Linked DNA regions of Massilia sp. METH4. The protein of the gene in region 1 interacts with the protein of each later gene in a pairwise test. Links are inferred from orthologs where the notes say so. Each region holds a gene or a part of one and is shown on either strand. Other genes may lie near its edges.

Region 1 (8,014 bases):
CCGGCGCCCTGCGCCATGCCCAGCGCTACGGCATGGGCAGGCTGGTGCCGAACCGCTTCCATGCGGTGGCGAAAAACAGAAAGGATAAGCAATGACGATTTCGCAAAACGATGTGCTGTTCGAACGCGCGCAAAAGACCACGCCCGGCGGCGTCAACTCGCCGGTGCGGGCCTTCCGCTCCGTGGGCGGTACCCCGCGCTTCATCAAGCGTGCCGAGGGCCCGTATTTCTGGGATGCCGACGGCAAGCGCTACATCGACTATATCGGCTCCTGGGGCCCGGCCATCGTCGGTCACGCCCATCCGCAGGTGGTGAAGGCCGTGCAGGAAGCGGCCACGCGCGGCCTGTCGTTCGGCGCGCCGACCGAGGGTGAAGTGGAAATGGCCGAAGAGATCGCCCGCCTGGTGCCGTCGATCGAGCAGGTGCGCCTGGTCTCTTCCGGCACCGAGGCCACGATGAGCGCGCTGCGCCTGGCGCGCGGCGCCACGGGCCGCGACAAGATCGTCAAGTTCGAAGGCTGCTACCACGGCCACGCCGACTCGCTGCTGGTCAAGGCCGGCAGCGGCCTGCTCACGTTCGGCAACCCGACGTCCGCCGGCGTGCCGGAAGACTTCGTCAAGCACACGCTGGTGCTGGACTATAACGACGTGCCGCAGGTGGAAGAGGCGTTCGCCGAATTTGGCGACGAGATCGCCTGCGTGATCGTGGAACCGGTGGCCGGCAACATGAACCTGATCAAGGCCGCGCCCGAGTTCCTGCAGGCGCTGCGCGACCTGTGCACGAAACACGGCGCGCTGCTGATCTTCGACGAGGTGATGTGCGGCTTCCGCGTCGGCCTTGGCGGTGCGCAGACGCTGTACGGCATCAAGCCGGACCTGACGGCGCTGGGCAAGGTGATCGGCGGCGGCCTGCCGGTGGCGGCCTTCGGCGGCAGCGCCGAGTTGATGAGCAAGATGTCGCCGGTCGGCGCCGTGTACCAGGCGGGCACGCTGTCCGGCAACCCGATCGCTGTCGCGGCCGGCATGACGACGCTGAAGCTGATCCAGGAACCGGGCTTCTACGACCGGCTGACGGCCAGCGCCAAGCGCCTCGCCGAAGGCTTGACGGATGCCGCCTTCCAGGAAGGCGTGACGTTCTGCGCCGATTACCAGGGCGGCATGTTCGGCCTGTACTTCAGCGCCGAGCCGCCGCGCAACTACGCCGAAATGATGGCCGGCGACCGCGCCAGGTTCAACGAATTCTTCCACGCGATGCTGGACGAGGGCGTGTACTTCGCCCCGGCCGCGTTCGAGGCCGGCTTTGTGTCGGCGGCGCATAGCGACGAGATCATCGACGAAACGATCGAAGCGGCACGGCGGGTGTTTGCGCGGCTGAAGTAAGCGGCGCAGGCTTCGAGCGAAAAGGACGGGCGACCGTCCTTTTTTATTGCCCAGAAAATGGGGACAGACCCCATTTTCCGGGAAACATTTCGCTATGGCAGCGTTCGAACCCTAAAAACTTCTTAAAGCGACAATCTTCGTACATTTCGATGACATCCGATCTTTAGAATTCGCTGCGTCAAAGATCATTCGGAGTGTTCATCATGCGTACTGAACAGATGCAAGAAGGCCAGGGCCAGTCCGGCATCATCTGGATCAAGCTGGCGGTGCTGTACCTCGTCGTCGGCGTGGCCATCGGCATTGCCATGGGCGCGAGCCAGAACTTCACGCTGCGGCCAGTGCATGCGCACGTGAACCTGCTGGGCTGGACGACGCTGGCCATTTCCGGGCTCATCTACACGGTGTTTCCGCAAACGGGTGACACGCTGCTGGCGCGCGTGCACTTCTGGCTGCTGAACCTGGCGTTGCCGGTAATGATGGGTTCGCTTGCCTACGTGCTGCTGACGGGGGATGTGAAAATCCTGCCGGCGCTGGTGATTTCGGAAGTCTCGGCCGCGGTGGCGATCCTGGCGATGACCGCCAATATCTTCCTGAACCTCCAGAAGAAGAAAATGGGCAATGTGGAAATCGAAGCGGCGGCGCGCCGTGCGTAATCGTTGAAACGATAAAAGCGGCCGCGGCCGCTTTTATCGTGCGTATTATTTCAGCCAGCCGCGGTGCCGGAAATACAGGAAGGGCGCAATCGCGCTGGTGATCATCAAGCCCCACGCCCACGGATAGCCGAGCGACCACTTCAGTTCCGGCATGAAGTCGAAATTCATGCCGTACACGCTGGCGATCAGGGTGGGTGGCAGGAAGGCGACGCTGGCCACGGAGAAGATCTTGATGATCTTGTTCTGGTTGATGTTGATGAAGCCGACCGTGGCATCCATCAGGAAGTTGATCTTGTCGAACAGGAAGGACGTGTGGCCATCGAGCGATTCGATGTCGCGCAGGATCTGCCGCGCCTCCTCGAACTGCTCGGAGTTCAGCAGCCGGCCGCGCATCAGGAAGCTGACGGCGCGCCGCGTATCCATCATGTTGCGGCGGATACGGCCATTCAAGTCTTCCTCGTGGGCGATCGCGGACAGCGCGTCGGCCGCATCCTTGTCGGTGAATTCCTTTTGCAGCACACGGAACGACACCTCTTCCAGCTTCTGGTAAATGCCTTCCAGCGCGTCGGCCGAGTATTCGGCGTCGGTCGCGTACAGGTCCAGCAGCACGTCCATGTAGTCGGCGATCGAGCCGGGGCGCGAGCGCGCGCGCATGCGCACCAGGCGGAACACGGGCAGGTCGTCCGTATGGACGGAGAACAGCATCTTGCGGGCCAGGATGAACGCGACGGTGACCACGCGCGACGGGCCATCGTCTTCTTCCAGCAGGAAGTCGGTGCGCAGGTGCAGGTCGCCGTTCTCCGCCTCGTAGTAGCGGGCCGAGGCTTCGATGTCCTTGACTTCGTCCTCGCCCGGCAGGGTCACGCCATAGATCGTCTTGACCCAGGCGCGCTCGTCGTCGGTCGGGTCGGTGAGGTCGACCCATACCGGTGCCACTTGCTCAAGGTCTTCGCGCGTCTCGATGGGAACCTGGTTCAGCCGGCCATTTTGTAGAACGAAGACATTGATCATAGGCGCACTCAGCCGGGTGGAATTCTGGACACTTGCAAGACGCAAAAAATAAAACAGCGCAAGTGTACAGGCAAAGCCCGTGCCGGGACCAGACCGGAGAACCACTTTTTACCGGTGGAACCGTACATTGCAGCTTTATTGTGCGTTGCTTAAGTTACCACTAAGCGGCGCCGATCACGGCAACTCGGCCGACCCCATGCGCCGCAGGATGATCTGGGTGCGCCGGTTCAGGTAGCGCGTGCTGCGGTGCGCGTCGTAATAGCGGGGGTTGGGCAGCATCACCGCCAGCTTCGCCGCCTGGGCCGCGCCCAGTTTCGAGGCGGGAATCTTGTAATAGTAGCGCGCGGCCGCCTCGGCGCCGTACACGCCGCGGCCGAATTCCACCACGTTCAGGTAGATCTCGAAGATGCGCCGCTTGTCCATCACCGTCTCCAGCATGTAGGCGATGATCAGCTCCTGGCCCTTGCGCAGATAGCTGCGCGAGCCGGACAGGAACAGGTTCTTGGCCAGCTGCTGCGTGATCGTGGACCCGCCGTGCGTGACCTTCTTGCGCTTTTCATTGCGCTCGTAGGCTTTCTCGAGCGCGTCCCAGTCCACGCCGTCGTGGTCGGAGAAGTTGGCGTCTTCCGAAGCGATGATCGCGCGCTTCAGGTTGGTGGAGATGCGCTCGTAGGGCACCCATTGCTGCCTGATTTGCGCGTCGGGATTCGTTTCCCGCATCACCGCCAGTTGCTGGCGCATGAAGGCGGTCATGCCCGGTTCATGGTCGCGCCACCACCAGATCTGCGCGAGAAAATACAGCTGCACCGCGATGAACAGTGCGATGGGAACGATGAAGATCCATTTGACCCAGGACCAGCGGCCGGGCGCGTTGCGCGTTTTTGTCATTACTTATAAGTACGCAGGAAGAAAAATTCGTCACCGCAGGCTGGCCAGCACCTCCGCCGTGCCGGGGCGCACGCCGCGCCAGCCGTGGAAGGCCTCTGCGGCCTGCTCGACCAGCATGCCCAACCCGTCGCGCGTGGCGGCGCCGTGGCTTTCGGCGAAGCGCATGAAGACGGTCGGCTCCTTCCCGTACATCATATCCAATGCCAGCGCGCCCGGGTGGAATACCGATGGCGGCACGGGCGGCAGGTCCGCCTGCAGGCTGGCCGACGTTGCATTGATGACGATATCGAAGCTGCCGGCGATGTCCGCGAAGCCGCAAGCGGAAACGACACCTTCCCCGCCGAGCGGCGCGAACTGCTGCACCAGCGCTTCGGCCGTGGCCACCGTGCGGTTGGCGATCACCAGCGCGGCGGGCCGATGCTCGAGGATCGGCAGCACGGCACCGCGCGCGGCGCCGCCGGCGCCCAGCAACAGCACGCGCTTGCCCGCGATCGGCACGCCGGCGTTGACGGTGATGTCGGCCACCAGGCCGGCGCCATCGGTGTTGTCGCCGGTGATGCCATGCTCGTCGAACAGCAGCGTGTTCACGGCACCGGCGGCCTGGGCGCGCACCGTCAGCGCGTTTGCCAGCCGGTAAGCCTCGAGCTTGAACGGCACCGTCACGTTGGCGCCCCGGCCGCCTTCGGCGATGAAATCCCGCACGGCCTGCGCGAAGCCGTCCAGCGGCGCCAGGCGCTTTTCATAGGTCAGTTGCTGGCCCGTCGCTGCCGCGAAGGCGGCATGGATGTCGGGCGACTTGCTGTGGGCGATCGGGTTGCCGAATACGCAGTATTTGTCCATGTCTATGGTGCCCCGCCGAGCTGGGCTTCGAGTTTTTGTTCGCGGGTGAATTTGAAACGGGTGATGATGACCCACAGGTCGTCGCGGTCGTTCGACAGCATGTTCGGCGGGAACTTGCCGAACGGCGCGGCGCGGCGCACGATCGCGATCGCCGCTTCGTCCAGCGCGCGGTTGCCGGAGCTGGCCTGCACCGTGATGCCGCCCTCCTTCGTGTACAGCGTGCCGTCCTGGAAGATCGGGATCGACAGCACCAGCTCGCCGTACATCTTGCGGCCATCCTTCTGCGGAAAATTGAGCGTGCCCACTTCTTCCACCTTGCGCTGGAAGGTCTTGTAGTACATCGCGTACCCCACCTGCTGCGTGCTCGGCGTGATGTAGGTGCGGCGCGGGCGCTTGTTCTGGTCTTCGATCGTCTGCGCGATCTCGGCGGCCATGCGGGCGATGGCCTTGCTGCTTTCCATCAGCTCGGCGCCGCCGGCCGTGGGATCGGGCTTGCTGTTCTCCGTGACGGGCGCGGCGCGGTAGGGCGTGGTCTTCACCTGGGTGAGCAGCTTCTTCTGCATCTCCTCTAGCTGCTCGATGCGGCGGCGCGACGCTTCGATGCTGTCGCCATCGGCCACGCGGCGCATGTCCGGCAGCGGCGACTTCGAGCGTCCCTGGTCGGCCTGCCCTCCCCCATCGAGGTTCGCCTGCGCCAGCGCCTCCGCCTTCAGCGGCCGATTGGCGTGCTTGGCATTGACGAGGATGACTTCCAGCGTCGGGTCGGTGGGCTTGAGCTTGATCTCCGGCGGCGCCACGAACCGCACCGCCAGCAAGGCCGCATGCGCAAGCACCGAAACGGCCAGGGCGATCGCGAGGAACCGGTTTTCTTGTAAATACTTCACGCAGAGGAAGGGAAAGCGTCGGCGAAATGTGACATTCTAACCGCGCTCGGTGTCGGACATTTTTTTCCGGGTGCATCATCCGGAAAAAAGTGTCAGACACCGGTTTTCCCGGAGCCTGGATGCGGTGTCGGCGAGTTCGGGAGAAAACCAATGGGATGGACGCCCCCACCCTGAGACGGCATCGATGTGCCAAAGTGGAGCTGTCGAAGTTTCACTTAACCAGAGAGGGGCGTCACCATGAAGATTACGACATGCAGTATGGATCTGGCAAAGGAAGTTTTCCAATTCCATGGCGTTAATGCGAGCGGCAAGGTCGAGATGCGATGCCAGCTCCGGCGTGGCAAGGTGATGAGGTTTTTCTCTAACATGCCGCCGTGTCTAATTGGGATGGAGGCGTGTGGCAGCGCGCATTACTGGGCACGGCAGTTGCAGAGCCTGGGCCACACGGTCAAGCTGATAGCTCCGCAGTTCGTCAAGCCATACGTGAAGACCAACAAGCACGATGCAGCCGATGCCGAGGCAATCTGCGAGGCAGTGCAAAGGCCAAACATGCGCTTTGTGCCGATCAAGACTATTGAGCAGCAGGCGATTATCGCTGTTCACACGGCGCGTAGTGGGTTCGTCAAGCAGCGTACTGCTCAGGCCAACCAGATTCGCGGCCTGCTGGCGGAGTTTGGCCTCGTTGTCCCGAAGGGTTTGGCCGTGCTCAGGGAGCGAGTACCGGCACTGCTCGACGAAGCGAAGGATGAGTTGCCCGGCATTTTTCGCCAGACCATTCTGGAACTTCTCGATCACTTGAAGGTGCTGGATAGAAGAGTCAACGAATTCGAGCTGGAAATTCTGAAATGGCACCGCTCGAACCCGATGTCCAAACGGTTGGAGAAGATACCCGGCATAGGACCGATCACAGCCAGCGCTTTGGTCGCGGCGATCGGTAACGCGAGGAACTTCGCCAATGGCAGGCAACTCGCAGCGTGGATCGGCCTAGTACCCAAGCAGCATTCGACAGGCGGTCGCACGAATCTTCTGGGCATCAGCAAAAGGGGCGATACGTACCTGCGTACTTTGCTCATTCATGGAGCCCGAGCGGTGATCCAGCATGCAGTCAAAAAGGATCCAAGCAAGAGCGGCTGGCTTCACTCACTGCTTGGGCGACGGCACAAGAACGTTGCGGCAGTAGCATTGGCCAACAAGAATGCAAGGACTGTCTGGGCCCTATTGGCTCATGACAGAGAGTTCCGAGCCGATTACGCTGCCGCGTAATCGGCTCGGCTGAGGGCCTTCGCGGAGGGTAGCGGACAGTTTTTTGGAAGCGGAGCAGTACATTCCACCGATTGCACAAGCGATCAAGAAGTGATGGCAAACCAGGTAAGACCGTGGTCGGCTTAGCCCGCGCGACACCAAGCACCTTGAGTGCGTTAAACCGAGGGGGCGTCGACCAGCAAATCCCATCAGGGACAGTGGCATCAGCCACATCAAAGTCCGAATGTACGGGTGCAATCTTTACCTACAAACCATCACGAAAAGAAAGCTTGGCATACCGGGGGCGTCCATGTACGGTGTCGCACACCTTTTCCTGCGGAAAAGGTGTGCGACACCAAGCGTATCGAGCGTGGCGGGTCAGCTGACGGCTGGCGGCGCCGCGGCAGCGTCAACTTCATCGGCCGCTTCGGCCACTTCCGCCTTCTCGTCGGCCGGCTGGTCGGGATCCGGCACCAGTTCCGGCACGGTCTCGCCCGTCAGCTCCTCTTCTTCCTCGAAGTCGACGGCGGCCGGGGCGGCGGCCTCGATTTCGAGCAGGCGCGTCTCGATCGACAGGTCGACTTCGTCCCAGCGCAGCACGTCGAGCTTGACGGCGGCGCCGCGCGGGGCGGACGGCATGCCCGGCAGGCGGATCACCAGCGGGATCTCGGTCAGGCGCAGTACTTCATCCTTCAGCACCACGGCATCGACCTGCTGCTTGTTTTCCTGGCCCAGCCAGCGCAGGCACCAGTAGCGCTCCATGTTCGCCTGGAAGTCGGCATAGGCCGCGTACGCGGCGTCGAACGCCGAGACGATCGCGAACAGGTTGGCATCCTTGTGCTTGAACGGCGCGACCAGCGGCGCCATCACGCCCTTCTCGGCCACGGCAAGGATCTGCCACTGGTTCACCAGGTCGGTATAGCGGCGCAGCGGCGACGTGCTCCATGCATACTGGTCCACGCCCAGGCCTTCATGCGGCGCGGCGTGCGTGAGCATGCGCACCTGCATCTTGGCGTTCCAGCCGCCCACGCCGCGGCCCTGGCTGCGGTAGATGCCGGGCACGCCATGGTCGTGCATCAGCTTGCCCCAGGTGCTGTTGGCGAAGATCATCAGCTCGG
Region 2 (4,826 bases), 2.0 Mb from region 1 along the record:
TTGCGCACATTGTGTTCGCCGGCGGCCTGCATGCCGGCATAGAACTGGTCGAACGCGCCGTCCGCGCGGCGGATCGACACGAACATCTGGGAGCCGAAATCGGCCGGGCGGAAGGAGCAGCTCACGTCCGCTTCCTTGCTCAGGCCGAAGGTCAGCGTGCGCCGCGCGCCGGCCAGCTCGCGCCAGATCGGCGTGAACTCGTCGTGCGACGGGAATACCGCCACGCCATCGGCCGGCAGCGCGGCCAGCACTGCACCGTTTTCACGTGCCACCGCTTCCACCGTGTGCATGAATTCCTGGTGCTCGCGCTGCGCGTTGTTCACCAGGCCGATCGTGGGCGCGGCGATCTTCGCCAGGCGGCCGATCTCGCCGGGATGGTTCATGCCCAGTTCAATGACGGCGGAGGAATGGTGCGGGGCCAGGCGGAACAGCGTGAGCGGCACGCCGATCTCGTTATTCAGGTTGCCGCGGGTCGCCAGCCGGTCTTCTTCGCCGTGCGCGGCAGCCAGGATGGCCGCGATCATTTCCTTCACGGTCGTCTTGCCGTTGCTGCCGGTGACGCCGATGACGGGCAGGTCGAACTGATTGCGCCACCAGCGGGCGATCTCGCCGAGGGCGACCAGCGTGTCCGGCACCACGATGGCTGGCGAGGTGCAGCCATCGGGCAGTTTCTCGACCACGACGGCGGCGGCCTTCTGCACCACCTGAGGCAGGAAATCGTGCGCATCGAAGGTTTCGCCGCGCAGCGCGACGAACAGCGCGCCGGGGTTCACGGTGCGGCTGTCGGTCGACACCCCATCGAAGGCGATCGCATCGCCGCCGAGGTTGCCTGCAATGCGTGCGCCGGTCAGCGCGCCCAGGATCTGGTCCACCGTTGCGCGCATCAGTTCGGCCTCATCATCGTCAGTCGAGCTGTCAATGCCAGTTGGGCGTGGTCGGCATCGGAGAACGGCAGTTTCTTGCCCTTGATCTCCTGGTAGGGTTCGTGGCCCTTGCCGGCCACCAGGATCACGTCGTTCTTCGCGGCGTGCTTGACGGCGGAGAGGATCGCGGCGGCCCGGTCCTCGATGGTCTGCGCGGGGCGGCCGGCATCCATGCCGGCCACGATCTGCGCGATGATCGCGTGCGGGTCTTCGCTGCGCGGGTTGTCGCTGGTGACGAGCACGTGGTCCGCCGCCTGGGCGATGCGGCCCATCTGCGGGCGCTTGCCCGGATCGCGGTCGCCGCCGCAGCCGAACACGCACCACAGCTGGCCGCCCCGGTCAGTGGCCACGGGGCGCAGCGCTTCCAGCGTTTTTTCCAGCGCATCGGGCGTGTGCGCGTAGTCGATCACGACCATCGGCGCATCGTTGCCGCCCACCAGCTGCATGCGGCCCGGCGCGGGCGTGAGCGCCTCGATCGCGTCGACGGCGGCGCGCAGGGGCATGCCTTTCGCCAGCAGGGCGCCCAGCACGCCGAGCGCATTGCTGACGTTGAACGCGCCGACCAGGCGCGTCTTCACCTGTGCCGAACCGTAGGGCGAGTCGAGGTGGAATTCGGTGCCCGCGCTGCGGCTCTTGACCTGGCTGGCGCGCAGCACGGCCATGCCCGGCATGGCCGGCACGTCGCTGTCAGGCTTGAGCGTGTAGCCGATCACCTGGGCGCCATTCACCAGGGCGGCGATGCGCACGCCGGCCGGATCGTCCAGGTTGATCACGGCCGCCTTCAGGCCGGGCCACGCGAACAGCTTCTGCTTGGCCGCCTCGTAGGCTTGCATCGAGCCGTGGAAATCGAGGTGGTCGCGCGTGAGGTTGGTAAACAGCGCCACGTCGAAGTGCATGCCCGACACGCGGCCCTGTTCCAGGCCGATGGACGAAACTTCGATCGCCAGCGAGCGCGCGCCGGCGGCGCGGCATTCGTCCAGCGTGCGGGCCAGCAGCACCTGGTCCGGCGTGGTGTAGCCGGTGGAGGTGAATTCGGGTTCGGTGCGGCCGTAGGTGGAGCTGTGAAACAGGCCGACGCCCAGCGTGCCGATCACGGCGGCGGTCTCGCCGGCGCGCGACAGCGCGTGCCCCAGCCACACGGCGGACGAGGTCTTGCCGTTCGTGCCCGTGATGCCGACCGTGAACATGCCGGCATCCGGCATGCCGTACACGGCGTGCGCGATCGGGCCCGCGGTGCGCTTCAGGTCCGGCACGGCCCGGCCGGCCACCTGCCATTCGGCTTTCCACTGGAAATCCTGCGGGTCGTACAGCACGGCGGCGGCGCCCTGCTCGATGGCCCGTTCTATATAGTTGCGGCCGTCGCCGGCGTCGCCCGCGCTGTTGTTGGGATATGCGAAAAATACATCGCCGGACTTGATCCGGCGCGAGTCGGATGCCAGCTGGCCGCCCGGCGCGGCCTGCCTGATCCAGGCAGCAATGGTGTTGATGTCGTCGTTATTATTCATGTTCGTCATTTACATGGCCTCCCCTTCGTTGCCCGTCGGCGCCACGATTTCCGTGACGGTGGAGTCGGGAGGCACGTTCATGGCGCGCAGCGCGTTCTCTGCGACTTTGGCGAAAGTGGGGGCGGCCACCTGGCCGCCGTAGTGGCCGCCCTGCGTGGGCTCGTCGATCATCACCGCGATCACGAAGCGCGGTGCCGACAACGGCACAATGCCCACGAAGGAGCCGATGTACTTGCGCGGGATCGCATAGCGGCCGTTTTCCACCTTGTAGGCGGTGCCCGTCTTGCCGCCCACGCGATAGCCCGGGATCTGGGCCTGCTTGGCGGTGCCGTCCTTGCCGGAGACGACCATTTCCAGCATTTCGCGCATCTGCCGCGCGGTTTCCGGCTTGATGACCTGCTGGCCCTGCGGCATGTCGTGGCTCTTTTCGAAGGTGAGCGGAATCAGGTCGCCGTCGCGCGCGAACATCAGGTAGGAACGAGCCAGCTGGATCAGCGATACCGAAATGCCGTTACCGTAGCTCATGGTGGCCTGCTCGACCGGGCGCCAGTTCTTGTACGGGCGCACGCGACCGGCCACGGCGCCGGGGAAGCCCCACTTCGGCTGCTGGCCGAAGCCAACCTTGGTGAACATCTCCCACATCTCCTGCGGCTGCATCGACAGGGCGATCTTGGAGGTGCCGATGTTCGACGACATCTCGACGATCTGCTGCACATTGATCACGTGGTGCGCCTTGGTGTCGCTGATCGTGCGGTCCTTGATCGTGTAGCGGCCGTTGCCGGTATCGATGTTGGTGTGCGGCTTGACGATGCCCTTGTCCAGCGCCAGCGCCACGGTGATGGGCTTGAGCGTGGAACCCGGCTCGAAGGAATCGGTCATCACGCGGTTGCGCAGCTGGGCGCCGGTGAGCTTGCGGCGATCGTTCGGGTCGTAGCTGGGGTAGTTGGCCAGCGCCAGCACCTCGCCCGTGTGCACGTCCAGCACCACGGCCGCGCCGGCCTTGGCGGAGAACTTCTCGACCGCGGCCTTCAGCTGGGTGAAGGCGATGTACTGGATCTTCGAATCGACCGACAGCACCAGGTCCTTGCCGTCGTGCGGTTCGTGCTTGGCGCCGATGTCCTCGACGATATGGCCCAGCCGGTCCTTGATGACGCGGCGCGTGCCGGTCTGGCCGACCAGCGTCTTCTGGTGCGCCAGCTCCATCGATTCCTGGCCGACGTCTTCCACGTTGGTGAAGCCCACCACGTGTGTCATCACTTCGCCCTGCGGGTAGAAGCGCTTGTATTCCTTGCGAGTGTCGATGCCGTCGATCTTCAGCGCGGCGATCTTGTCGGAGACGTCCTGCTCGACCTGGCGTTTCAGGTAGACGAAATTGCGGTCCGAGTCGAGCTTCTTGCGCAGCTCGGCCTCGCTCATGTCCAGCAGGCCCGCCAGGGCGCGCAGTTTTTCCGGCGGCGCCTGCAGCACGTCGTCCGGGATCGCCCAGATGGCTTTCACGGGAATCGACGACGCCAGCACCTGGCCGTTGCGGTCCATGATCTTGCCGCGCGTGGCCGGCAGTTCGATCGTGCGGGCGTAGCGGATCTCGCCCTGCTTCTGCAGGAACTGGGTGGACAGGCCTTGCAGCCATACGGCGCGCACGGCCAGGGCCGTGAAGGCCGCGAACAGCACGAACAGCACCACGCGCGAGCGCCAGGTGGGCAGGCGCACGGCGAGCACGGGGCTCTTCGAGAACGACACGCCCTTCGAGGCGGCCACGCGCGAGCCGGCGGCGTTCGAGCGGCTCATTCCTCGCCCTCCGTCAGGTACTGGGTGCGCGCCGGCGTCAGCTGCGTCATGCCCAGGTCCTTGTGCGCGATTTCCTCGATGCGGGCGTGCTTGCCCAGCGTGGACTGGTCCAGCTGGAGCTGCGACCATTCGATGTCGAGCTGGCGCGACTTGGCCTGCGCCCGTTCCAGTTCGATGAACAGGTGGCGCGCCCGGTATTGCGCGTTAACGAGCGACAGCGCGCAGCCCACGAGCAGCGCGGCCAGCACGGCGGCGAGCTTGCCGCTCATGCCGGCTTCTCCACGGGATTGCCACTGCGCGGCAGGCGCATCGCCACGCGCAGCACGGCGGAGCGGGCGCGCGGGTTCTCGTCCACTTCGCGATCGGAAGGCTTGATCTTGGCCAGCAGCTTGACCTCGGGCTGCGGCAGGTCGGCCGCGCGGATCGGCAGGCGGCGGTCCGGCTGCGGCACGTTGGCGCGCTCGGCGAAGAAGCGCTTGACCATGCGGTCTTCCAGCGAGTGGAAGCTGATCACGGCCATGATGCCGCCCGGCGCCAGCGCGTCGTAGGCTTGCCTCAGTCCTGCCTCGAGGTCCTCAAGCTCTTGATTGATGAAAATCCGGATAGCCTG

What was found. Proteins that work in one complex are often made in the same cells at the same time.
Region 2: the proteins of mtgA (region 1) and V6Z91_RS12910 interact in binary tests that used the Escherichia coli proteins (3 or more experiments, as listed by UniProt). The link is inferred for Massilia sp. METH4 from one-to-one orthologs.

What each region holds. Positions count from the first base shown.
Region 1 is NZ_CP146614.1:871,257-879,270, forward strand. What follows is about bases 2,074-4,917. They hold mtgA (monofunctional biosynthetic peptidoglycan transglycosylase), read right to left. Parts: upstream 3,931-4,917; coding sequence 3,217-3,930; downstream 2,074-3,216. Other genes in these bases: corA (magnesium/cobalt transporter CorA), read right to left, coding at 2,077-3,042; aroE (shikimate dehydrogenase), read right to left, coding at 3,961-4,770; V6Z91_RS03895 (TonB family protein), read right to left, coding at 4,773-4,917. Outside these bases: V6Z91_RS03865 (hydroxymethylpyrimidine/phosphomethylpyrimidine kinase), read left to right, coding at 1-95; hemL (glutamate-1-semialdehyde 2,1-aminomutase), read left to right, coding at 92-1,378; V6Z91_RS03875 (hypothetical protein), read left to right, coding at 1,582-2,031; more of V6Z91_RS03895, read right to left, coding at 4,918-5,654; V6Z91_RS03900 (IS110 family transposase), read left to right, coding at 5,892-6,917; V6Z91_RS03905 (RNB domain-containing ribonuclease), read right to left, coding at 7,275-8,014. UniProt on the Escherichia coli protein: Peptidoglycan polymerase that catalyzes glycan chain elongation from lipid-linked precursors. May play a role in peptidoglycan assembly during cell division in collaboration with other cell division proteins.
Region 2 is NZ_CP146614.1:2,904,959-2,909,784, reverse strand. The notes cover bases 1,828-4,826. They hold V6Z91_RS12910 (penicillin-binding protein 2), read right to left. Parts: upstream 4,217-4,826; coding sequence 2,438-4,216; downstream 1,828-2,437. Other genes in these bases: rsmH (16S rRNA (cytosine(1402)-N(4))-methyltransferase RsmH), read right to left, coding at 4,482-4,826; ftsL (cell division protein FtsL), read right to left, coding at 4,213-4,485; V6Z91_RS12915 (UDP-N-acetylmuramoyl-L-alanyl-D-glutamate--2,6-diaminopimelate ligase), read right to left, coding at 1,828-2,437. In the rest of the region: murF (UDP-N-acetylmuramoyl-tripeptide--D-alanyl-D-alanine ligase), read right to left, coding at 1-884; more of V6Z91_RS12915, read right to left, coding at 884-1,827. UniProt on the Escherichia coli protein: Essential cell division protein that catalyzes cross-linking of the peptidoglycan cell wall at the division septum. Required for localization of FtsN.